DNA from 2 places in the Amycolatopsis sp. lyj-23 genome. Region 2 is predicted to be linked to the other one. Evidence: predicted binding sites of a transcription regulator. Region 2 holds the regulator's gene; the other holds the start of a gene.

Region 1 (5,469 bases), on a different contig from region 2:
TAGCCCCTGCCGGGGGACGGGTATCCCGGTTGACCCCTGCTCGGGGGCGCCGGGTAAGCTTTCCCCCGGCCGGGACGACCGGCCCTGGCGGGTTACCCGAGTGGCCAAAGGGGACTGGCTGTAAACCAGTTGGCATTGCCTACGGGGGTTCGAATCCCTCACCCGCCACCGCAGTGAAGCAGCCCTCCGGCGCAAGCCGGGGGGCTGCTTTGCGTATGCGGGTCGCGCGCGGACGGCCCAACCGCTTAGCCGATTCGGTGTGGTCAATTCTGCAGCCCATCGCGCTCCGTATTTCTGGCCGGAGAGAATTGATTTCCGAATTCTGGACGGCCGTATAGGACCCGCTGGTCACCTATGCGCCGGATGGGCGATTTCGACTACTCGTCCCGGCAAACCCGCACGTCGGAGGACTCTGCTCGCCGGATCGGGGCAACGAACGCTGGGCCTTTCGATCGGTTTCCGGAATCACTCGTAACGCATTTCTTGAGCGACTCGACCCCAGTCTCGGGATGCAGGGCTGCCGGGGGTTCCACCGAGTCGTTGGAGGCACAACCATGTCCATTCCCGTGACGACGCGGCCCGTCCGCGAGGAGCTGGTGCGGGTGCAGTACGCCGAGCCCGCGCTCGTTGCCGGCTACGCGGACGACCACGCCGGATGGGGACCCACCGCGCGCTACCACCATTCGCGGCGCTACGCGATCGACCAGGTGCTGGCCGGCTGCTCCGGTGGCGACCTGCTCGACGTCGGCTGCGGGCCCGGGATGATGGTGCGGCACCTGCTCGACACCCGGCCCGGCGACTTCCGCATCACCGCGTGCGACCAGTCGCCTGCCATGATCGACGCCGTGGCCGCGCGGGCCGGCGACGGCGTCGAGCTGGCCGTGGGCGACATCCAGGAGATGCCCTTCGGCGACCGGCGGTTCGACGTCGTCCTCGCCATGGGCGTTCTCGAATACACCGACGCCGCGCAGGCCCTGCAGGAAGTCGCCCGCGTCACGCGGCCCGGCGGGCTCGTCGTGACGACGATGCTCAACCCGCGCAGCCCGTACCGGCTCTTCGAATGGGGTGTCTTCTGGCCCGCGCGCCGCACCCTCGGCGCGTTGGAACGGCTCGTCGGCGTCCCGCCGTCCAGACGGCACGGCGCCCGCCGCACCGGGATCGTCGCGCTGACCCCGCGGCGCCTGCGGGAACTGCTGTGGCGCGCCGGCCTGCAGCCGGGCGAGGTCATCGCCTACGACGTCACCGCGTCCGTGCCGCCGGTCGACCGGCTGGTCCGGCGCCGGGACCGCTCGTGGCGCGAGCGTCCGGAATCGACGATCGCGCGCGGGGCGAAGCGGTGGCTCGGCACCGGCTACCTCGTCGCCGCCCGGCGGGTCGGCGCGTAGGGGAACGGCCGGTTTCCCCCGCGGGAGGGGGAAACCGGCCGTCCGGCGGCGGCCCTGGAGGGTTACGCCGCCTGGGAAACCGGCGTCGAAGCCGGGGTCAGTGCGAGGTCGAGGACCTCGCGGACGTTCGCCACCGCGTGCACGTCCAGCTGGGCCAGCACCTCGGCCGGGACGTCGTCGAGGTCCGGCTCGTTGCGCTGCGGGATGATCACCGTCTTCATCCCCGCCCGGTGCGCGGCCAGCAGCTTCTGCTTGACGCCGCCGATCGGCAGGACGCGTCCGGTCAGGGACACCTCGCCGGTCATCGCGACGTCGGCGCGAACCACGCGGCCGGAGAGCAGCGACGCCAGCGCCGTCGTCATCGTGACGCCGGCCGACGGGCCGTCCTTCGGGACCGCGCCCGCCGGGACGTGCACGTGGATGCCGCGCTTGCGCAGGTCGCCCACCGGCAGCTCCAGCTCCGCGCCGTGCGAGCGCAGGTAGGACAGCGCGATCTGCACCGACTCCTTCATCACGTCGCCGAGCTGGCCGGTCAGCTGCAGCCCGGACGCGCCGGACTCCTCGTCGGCCAGCGACGCCTCGATGTAGAGGACGTCACCGCCCGTGCCGGTCACTGCCAGGCCGGTGGCCACGCCCGGGGTCGCCGTGCGCTGCGTCGACGCCGGCAGCGACGACTCCGGGATGTGCCGCGGGCGGCCGAGGTAGGTCTCCAGATCACCCGCGTCGATCGACAGCGGCAGCGCCACCTCGTCCAGCGCCACCTTGGTCGCGACCTTCCGCAGCACCTTCGCGATCGTCCGGTTCGCGTCGCGCACGCCCGCCTCGCGGGTGTACTCGGCGGCGATCCGGCTGAACGCGGCGTCCGTCAGGACGACGTCCGAAGCGCCCAGCCCGGCGCGCTCCAGCTCACGGGGGAGCAGGTGGTCGCGGGCGATGGTGACCTTCTCGTGCTCGGTGTAGCCGTCCAGCGTGACGAGCTCCATGCGGTCCAGCAGCGGGCCGGGGATGGTCTCCAGCGCGTTGGCCGTCGCCAGGAACACGACGTCGGACAGGTCCAGCTCTACCTCGAGGTAGTGGTCGCGGAACGTGTGGTTCTGCTCCGGGTCCAGCACTTCGAGCAGCGCGGCGGTCGGGTCGCCGCGGTAGTCCGCGCCGACCTTGTCGATCTCGTCGAGCAGCACGACCGGGTTCATCGAGCCGGCTTCCTTGATGGCGCGGACGATCCGGCCGGGCAGCGCGCCGACGTAGGTGCGGCGGTGGCCGCGGATCTCGGCCTCGTCGCGGATGCCGCCGAGGGCGACCCGGACGAACTTGCGGCCCATGGCCTTCGCGACGGACTCACCCAGCGACGTCTTGCCGACCCCGGGAGGGCCCGCGAGGGCGAGCACCGCGCCCGAACGACGGCCGCCGACCGGGCCGAGGCCCGACTCCGCACGGCGCTTCCGGACGGCCAAGTACTCGATGATGCGTTCCTTGACGTCGTCGAGGCCCGCGTGGTCGGCGTCGAGCACCGCCCGCGCGGCCGCGATGTCGTAGACGTCCTCGGTGCGCTCGTTCCAGGGCAGCTCCAGGACGGTGTCCAGCCAGGTGCGGATCCAGCCGCCCTCGGGGGACTGCTCGGACGTGCGGTCCAGCTTGTCCACTTCGGCCAGCGCGGCCTTCTTGACGGCGTCGGGCAGTTCGGCGGCCTCGACGCGGGCGCGGTAGTCCGTCTCGTCGGCGGTGCCGTCGAGCTCGCCGAGCTCCTTGCGGATGGCTTCGAGCTGGCGGCGCAGCAGGAACTCCTTCTGCTGCTTCTCCATGCCCTCGGCGACGTCCTTGCGGATCGTGTCGGTCACCTCGAGCTCGGCCAGGTACTCCTTGCTCCACTCGAGCGCCTTCTCCAGCCGCGCGGTGACGTCCAAAGTGGACAGCAGCTCGAGCTTCTGCTCGGTGGACAGGTACGGCGCGTTGCCGGACAGGTCGGCGACCGCGGAGGGCTCCTCGACCTGCTGGACGGCGTCGATCAGCTGCCAGCCGCCGCGCTGCTGGAGGATCGAGATGACGACGGCCTTGTACTCGGCCGCCAGCTTCGCGGTCTGGTCGTTGGTGGTCTCGGGGGCGTCTTCGGCGTGCACCCAGCGGGCGGCGCCGGGACCGTCGGCGATCCGGCCGACGACCGCGCGGGCGGTGCCGCGCAGCAGGGCGGCGGCCTTGCCGCCGGGCACGCGGCCGATGCGCTCGACCGTGGCGACGGTGCCGAACTCGGCGTACTCGCCGTGGACGCGCGGGACGATCAGCACCTCGGCCTTGGTGGCCGCGGAGGACCGGATGCCGGGGAAGGACGCCTGGGTCGGCGTCTTGGCCTGGGCGGACTCCACCGCGGCCCGCGTCTCGGTGTCGGTCAGGTCGAGCGGGACGACCATGCCCGGCAGCACGACGTCGTCATCGAGCGGGAGCACGGGCAGGAGGCGGGTGTCGGACATGTGCACTCCTCGGATAGTTGAGTCTGCCTAGCTCAACTCTCCGATGGGTGCGTTTGTTTCCGATGGTGCGTTCGCCCAGAGCGATCGGGGAAAGTGCAGGTCAGGCGGGTTTCTCCGCGACGGCGCACCACGCGAAGGGCCGCGCCTCCGCTTCGAGGGCGTTGATTTTCCGGTCCGGCCGCCAGTCCGGCAGGTGCACGATCCCCGGTTCGAGGAGCCGCCAGTCCCCGAAGAGCGGCTCGATCTCCTCGCGGTTGCGGAGCCAGACCGGGTTGCTCGTCTTCCGGTACTGCTCGACGAACCAGCGCAGCCCCTCCAGGTACGGGCCGTCGCCGTCGCCCTCGCTCATCTGCGAGATCGCCAGCCAGCTGCCCGGCGCGAGCGCGTCGCGGTACGCCGCCAGCAGCCCGTCCGGGTCGTCGTCCGGGCCGACGAAGTGCAGCACCGCCGCCATGATCAGGCAGACCGGCTGCGAGAAGTCGATCAGCCGCCGGGTCTCTTCGGCGCGCAGCACGGACTTCGCGTCCCGCATGTCGGCCTGGACGATGCCGGCCCAGTCGGTCGCCACGCTCTCTTCGAGGATGAGCGTCGCGTGGGCGACGGCGACCGGCTCGTAGTCGACGTAGACGACCTTCGCGTCGTGGTCCTCGGGCAGCTCCGCCTCGACGACCTCGTGCACGTTGCCCGCCGTCGGCACGCCGGAGCCGAGGTCGATGAACTGCCGGATGCCGGCCCGCAGCGCCGCCCGGACCGCGCGGTTCATGAACTCGCGGTTCTGCTTGGACCCCGGGCGCACCAGCGGCCACTGCTGTTCCATGCGCCGGCCGAACTCGCGGTCCACGGCCCAGTTCTGGGTACCGCCCAGGTACCAGTCGTAGATCCGGGCCGCGGACGGCTTCTCGGTGTCGACACCCTCGGGCGCTCTCGGCGCGGAATCCCGCTGGTCGGTCACTTCAAGGCTCCCCTCGCTGGCGGCGAGGTCAGCCTATAAGCACAGCGCACCCGCGGTAATCCTCCAGTGGTCACCGAACAGCCGGTCGACGCTGCCAGTACGTCCACAGCGGCCGGTAGCCCTGCGCGTACCAGAACGGCGTCGACAGCGGGTTCGCCGCCGCGTGGTGCAGCAGGACGACGTCGGCGCCTTCCTCGTCGAGGACCTGGTGGGCGTGCGTCGCGAGCGCGGTGCCGACGCCGGACGACCGGGCGGCCTCGGCGACGGCCAGCGACGACAGGTACCCGACGCGCGAAGCGGCGACGCGGCTGCTGATCCAGCCGGTCTCGCCCGGGTGCTGGACGCTCACCATGCCGAGCGGGCGGCCGTACAGCTCGGCGATCCACAACGGCGGCTCCGGCCGCTTCAGCTGCTCGGCGAGGTCCTTGGCCAGGATGTCCTCGACGCCGGTGCGCCAGTTCACCGTGCCGTACTGGGCGTCGTAGGAGTGCAGCTCCATGCCGAGCGCCACCGCCGTCTCCAGGTCGCCGGGCTCGGCGCGGCGGATCTTGACGCCCGGGGTGCCGAGCGGGGTCGCCGGGACCAGGCGCTGGGCGGGCCGGACCGCGATCACCCGCAGCGGCGCGAAGCCGTGGTGGAGCATTTCGCGCGCGCCGGCCGCGTCGCG
Region 2 (5,469 bases):
CGAGCGCATGGTCAAGGACGCCGAGGCCCACGCCGAGGAAGACAAGAAGCGCCGCGAGGAAGCGGAGACCCGCAACCAGGCGGAGACGCTGGTCTACCAGACCGAGAAGTTCGTCAAGGACAACGACGACAAGCTGCCCGAGGACCTCAAGAGCAAGGTCAAGTCGGCGATCGACGAGGCCAACGAGTCGCTGAAGGGCACGGACTCGACCAAGATCCGCGAGGCGATCGAGAAGCTGAACGCCGCTTCGCAGGAGCTGGGCACCGCCCTGTACGCCAACGCGAACGCCGACGCGGCGGCCGGTGCGGCCGGTGGCGCGGGTGCGGGTGCGGCCGGGGACGCCGGTGCGGCCGGCGGCCAGGCCAAGGCCGATGACGTGGTGGACGCCGAGATCGTCGAAGAGGACGAGAAGAAGTGACCCACAGCTACGACGAATCCGAGAACTCCGGCCGCGGGCCCGAGGAGCCGGTGGTCGTGCGGGACCGTCGCCGGGTGGACCCCCAGACCGGGCAGGTCCGCCCGCCCGGTCCGGCCCACGCCGCGCCGGAACCCGATGAGGCGCCCGTGGAGCACGCGGGCCCCTCGCTGGGCGAGTCCATTGTGGACGACGCGGTGTCGGTCGTCTCCGGCGTGGAGAAGGAGCTGGCCGAGCGCACCGCCGACCTCCAGCGCCTGCAGGCCGAGTACGCCAACTACCGCAAGCGCGTCGAGCGTGACCGCGAAGCGGTCGTGATCGGCGCCAAGGCGACCGTGGTGAACGACCTGCTGCCCCTGCTCGACGACCTCGAGCGGGCCGAGCAGCACGGCGACCTCACCGGCGCGTTCAAGGCCGTCGGCGACAAGCTGATCAGCGGTCTGCAGCGCGCGGGCCTCGAGTCGTTCGGTGCCGAAGGCGAGCCCTTCGACCCGAGCGTGCACGAGGCCGTGCAGCACAACACCTCGCCGGACGTGGCGGGCCCGACGGTCACCGTGGTCATGCGCCGCGGGTACCGCTTCGGGGACCGCGTACTGCGGGCGGCGCTGGTCGGCGTGACCGACCACGAGCCCGGAGCGGCCCCGGGGGACCCGTCCGTCGGTGGCGAGCTGCCACTCGGCGGCGGAGTCGATGAACAGCAGCAGTAAGAAGAGGAACCAAGTGGGAGGAGGAGACGCCCGATGAGCGCACGGGAATGGATCGGTAAGGACTTCTACCGTGAGCTGGGCGTCTCCTCCGACGCCACCGCGGACGAGATCAAGAAGGCCTACCGGAAGCTGGCCAAGGAGAACCACCCGGACGCGAACGCCGGCAACGCGGAGGCGGAGCAGAAGTTCAAGGCGGTCTCCGAGGCCTACGGCGTGCTCTCCGACGCGAGCAAGCGCAAGGAGTACGACGAGGCGCGGCGGCTGTTCGGCGGCGCGGGCGGATTCAACTTCCCCGGCGGCGGAAGCGGCACCGGCAGCTTCGACATGGGCGACATCTTCAGCCAGGCCGGCGCCGGTCAGCAGGGCGGTTTCGGCGGGCTCGGCGACATCCTCGGCGGGCTCTTCGGCCGCGGCCGGACGTCGGCGGGTGCGGCGGCGAACCGGCCGCAGCGCGGTGCCGACGTCGAAACGGACGTCCGGATCGACTTCACCGAGGCGGTCAAGGGCGCGACCCTGCCGCTGCGGCTGTCGAGCCCGGCGACCTGTGCGACGTGCGGCGGCAACGGCGCGCGGCCGGGGACGTCGCCGCGGACCTGCCCGACCTGTTCCGGTTCGGGGCTGGTCAGCCGCAGCCAGGGCGCCTTCGCGTTCTCGGAGCCGTGCCGCGACTGCCGCGGCCGCGGGCAGATCATCGACGACCCGTGCCCGGAGTGCGGCGGCGAAGGCATCAGCACGCGGACCCGCACGCTGACCGTCCGGATCCCGCCGGGCGTCGACGACGACCAGCGGATCCGGCTGGCCGGCCAGGGCGAACCGGGCCGGGGCGGCGCGCAGGCGGGCGACCTGTACGTCCGGGTGCACGTGGCTCCGCACGCGCTGTTCGGGCGCAAGGGCCTCGACCTGACGATCACCGTGCCGGTGGACTTCACGGAGCTGGCGCTCGGCACCACGATCACGGTGCCGACGCTGGAAGGCAAGGTCTCGCTCAAGGTGCCGCCGGGTACCGCGAGCGGACGGGTGCTGCGCGTGCGCGGCAAGGGCATCGCCAAGCGCGACGGTGCACAAGGTGACCTGCTCGTCACCCTCCAGGCGGCGATTCCCGCCAAACTGGACGACAAGGCGCGCGAAGCACTGCAGGCGTACGCCGAGGCGATGGCCGGGCACGACCCCCGGCCCGAGATCACCGAGCTGCTGCAAGGTAGGTGAGAGTGGTGTTCGGCGGGATCCCCCAGGAAGGGGACGAGGAAACCCCGGTGTTCGTCATCTCGGTGGCGGCCCAGCTCGCCGGGATGCACGCGCAGACGTTGCGCACGTACGACCGGCAGGGCCTGGTCTCACCGGGCCGCACCCCCGGCGGCGGGCGGCGCTACTCGATGCGGGACATCGCGCTGCTGCGCGAGGTCCAGCGCCTGTCGCAAGAGGACGGCGTGAACCTCGCGGGCATCAAGCGCATCATCGAGCTGGAGAACCAGGTCGACGCCCTCCGGGCCCGGATCACCGAGCTGACGGAGGAACTGACCGCGGCGTACGTGGCGGCGGAGCAGGCGGCGGCCGCGGCGCACGCGTCCTACCGCCGGGACCTGGTGCCGCTCAACCAGCAGACGGCGTTGGTGGTCTGGCGCCCCAAGCGCCGCTGACCAGCTGAGCGAAGCAGGGCCTCCCCGGGTGACCGGGGAGGCCCTGCTCTCGTTAGTGGGGCCGCGAGCAGTCCCTCCCCGGCTGCTCGCGGCCGCGCCGCGGGGTTACGTCTTCGTGTTCAGCAACTGCTTGACCTCGGCCGTCCGGGACTCGATCACCCGGCGGGCCAGATCACGGGCCTGCCCGTTGACCCCGCCTGCCGTGCCGTTCTCGGTCTGGGCCAGCTCGACGGCTCCCTGCTGCTGGCCCGTCAGGACGTCCAGGAACCGGCGGGTGAACTCGCCGTCCGGGACCGCCCGCAACGCTCCCACCAGGTCCGGCGAGGTCATCTTCATGCCGCCGTGGCCCGCGTGGGCCTGGGGGTTCATGTCCATCGTCTCGGGCTGGTCCCAGTCGTGGAGCCAGCGCCGCATGTCCGCGACCTCCGTCTGCTGCGTCAGCTCGATCGCCTTCGCCAGCTCTTTCAGCGACGCCGGCACCGGGCGGTCCGAAGCCAGGCGGACGATCTCGATCCCCTGCTCGTTCTGGGGGATCAGCATCTGCAGGAACATCACGTCGGCCGCGTTGTACTGCGGTGGAGCGGCCGTCGCCGCGCAGCCGGTCAGCAGCAGCGCGACGACGGCCAAGACCACTCTCACTGGCGCTGCCACAGCGCCGGCGTGTTCGGCGGCTCCCAGCCCGCGATCGCCGTGTGCGGCTGGAGGCAGCGGTAGCTCACGCCGTTGTACGTCACGACGTCGCCCGCTTTGTACGCCGTGCCCGCCGACCACGTTCCGCTGGACGGCGGGGTGGTCGTCGTGCTGGGCGGCGGGGTCGTCGTGCTCGGCGGCGGCGTGGTGGTGCTCGGCGGGGTCGTCGTGGTCGGCGGCGTGGTGGTGCCGCCTCCGCCGACCTGCAGGTCGATGCAGCTGTAGAACGCGTTGGCCGTGTCCGAGATGTTCCAGATGGCCAGCACCTTGATCCGGCCCGAGTAGCCGGCCAGGTTCACCGTGTGCGACAGCGTCGACGGCGGCTGCTGGTTGTTGCCGTTGAACAGCGCGACGCGCGTGTTGCCGACGTAGTACTCGTAGCTCGACGTCGAGTGCCGGGCGGTGAAGACCCAGTTGAACGTCACCGTGGTGCCCACCGACTTCGCGGGCCACGGCTTCGACTCGTCGTTCAGCTCGGCGAACTGGGACAGTCCGCCGTTGCAGCTGCGCAGCCCCTTCGGGCCTTCGACGCTCTGGGGTTCGTAGATGATTTCGCCGCAGTTGGGCACCTTCCCGGCCGCGCAGTTGGCCTGCCGGCTGGGCGGGTCCGATACGTAACCGTGGGCACTGGCGCTGGTGGCGGGGAGGACGACGACCAGCACCGGTGCGAGCAACGCACCGGCCGCGGCCGCGAAGAGCTTGCGCTTCAGGGTCATTTCGGCTCCTCGAAGGGGAACAGCGTCGTTCCGCCAGGAAGGACGAACGAGCACATCCGGGGGAGATGTGGTCTAGACCATAAGTTGATTCGGGCACAACGGTCAACGAACTACCGCCGTTCGACGAATCCGCTGCTCCGCTCGGCTCAGTGCGAAGGTGGGGCCGGCTGCTGCAGGTGTTCGCCGAAGAACGCCGTCACCCGGCGCCACGCGTCCTCGGCCGATGCCTCGTGGTAGGTGAAGCCGACCACCTTGAGCAGCAGGTTCACCGGTGCGACCGTGTCGATCCGGTTGGCGAAACCGTGGCTGGCGTCCGGGTACTCCTTGACGTCGTGCGGGATGCCGCGCTCGGTGAGCGCCGTCTCGAGCTCGGCCGCGGCGCCGCGCAGCCCGAAGTCCTTCTTGCCGAAGCTGGCGACGACCGGGCAGGCGTCGTCGAGCACCGACAGGTTCTTCGGCAGCCGCCCGTAGTACGGCGCGGACGCCTCGAACCCGCGTGAAGCCGCGACGAGCGCGAAGCCGCCGCCCATGCAGAACCCGGCGATGCCGATCCGGCCCGAGCAGTCCGGCCGCGCGGCGAGGAGCGCGCGGGACGCCTCGATGTCGTCGAACGCCCGGCCGCGGTTGGCGAACATGTCCGAGAACACCCGCCGCACGCAGCGGAACATCCCGCCGCGCGCATACAGGTCCGGGCTGAGCGCGAGGTATCCCTCACGGGCGAAGCGGTCGGTGATGTTCTTCACGTCCTGGCTCAGCCCGAAAACGTCGTGGACGAGCACCACGCCCGGGTGCGGCCCGGCGCCGCCGGGTTCCGCCAGGTAGCCGTCGATGGTGCCGTCCGAAACCGGAATAGTCATCTCCATATCGGCAAAGATAGCGAGCCGCTGCCGGTTCCGCGTTCGACGCTGAGAGTTCCTCAGCGCATTCCGGACAAATCTCAGTCCAGGGTGAACGGGTCGTAGGAAATTCGCGCCAGCTCGATCCCCTTGGCCAGCAGCTGGGCGACGGTCGCCTGGATCATCGCCGGTGAACCGGAAACGAGGACGTCGTGGTTCTGCCACGAGCCGCGCTGCGTGACGGCGTGGGCGAGCGTCCCGCGGTCGCCGCCGGCCAGCGCGCCCTCCTCGGTGACCGGGGTGACCGTCAGCCACTTCGCCGTCGCGGCCATCCTGCGCAGCTCCTCCAGCGCGTACAGGTCCTCCGGTCGCTTGCCGCCGAAGAACAGGTGCACGGGCGGGTTCCGCTTCCAGTGCGAAAGGTCGTCGAGGATCGCCAGCAGCGGCGTGATCCCGGTGCCGCCGCCG

What was found. Region 2 encodes HspR, which represses chaperone genes until heat shock. Its sites were predicted from a motif close to ANNTTGAGTNNNNNNNACTCAANNT; they were not measured.
Region 1: a site for HspR is predicted at 3,865-3,889, ahead of lon (endopeptidase La). Genes of this name have one in related genera too.

Annotation. Positions count from the first base shown of each region.
Region 1 is NZ_JAJPWN010000019.1:41,624-47,092, forward strand. Features, by position in the region: tRNA gene ACLJPY_RS38555 (tRNA-Tyr) at 87-168, shown strand; gene ACLJPY_RS38560 (class I SAM-dependent methyltransferase) at 555-1,385, shown strand; gene lon (endopeptidase La) at 1,448-3,850, opposite strand; gene ACLJPY_RS38570 (SAM-dependent methyltransferase) at 3,951-4,802, opposite strand; gene ACLJPY_RS38575 (GNAT family N-acetyltransferase) at 4,873-5,469, opposite strand, start outside.
Region 2 is NZ_JAJPWN010000018.1:20,969-26,437, forward strand. Features, by position in the region: gene dnaK (molecular chaperone DnaK) at 1-418, shown strand, start outside; gene grpE (nucleotide exchange factor GrpE) at 415-1,122, shown strand; gene dnaJ (molecular chaperone DnaJ) at 1,156-2,328, shown strand; gene ACLJPY_RS37160 (heat shock protein transcriptional repressor HspR) at 2,334-2,759, shown strand; gene ACLJPY_RS37165 (DUF305 domain-containing protein) at 2,865-3,398, opposite strand; gene ACLJPY_RS37170 (lytic polysaccharide monooxygenase) at 3,395-4,165, opposite strand; gene ACLJPY_RS37175 (dienelactone hydrolase family protein) at 4,312-5,028, opposite strand; gene ACLJPY_RS37180 (globin domain-containing protein) at 5,103-5,469, opposite strand, start outside.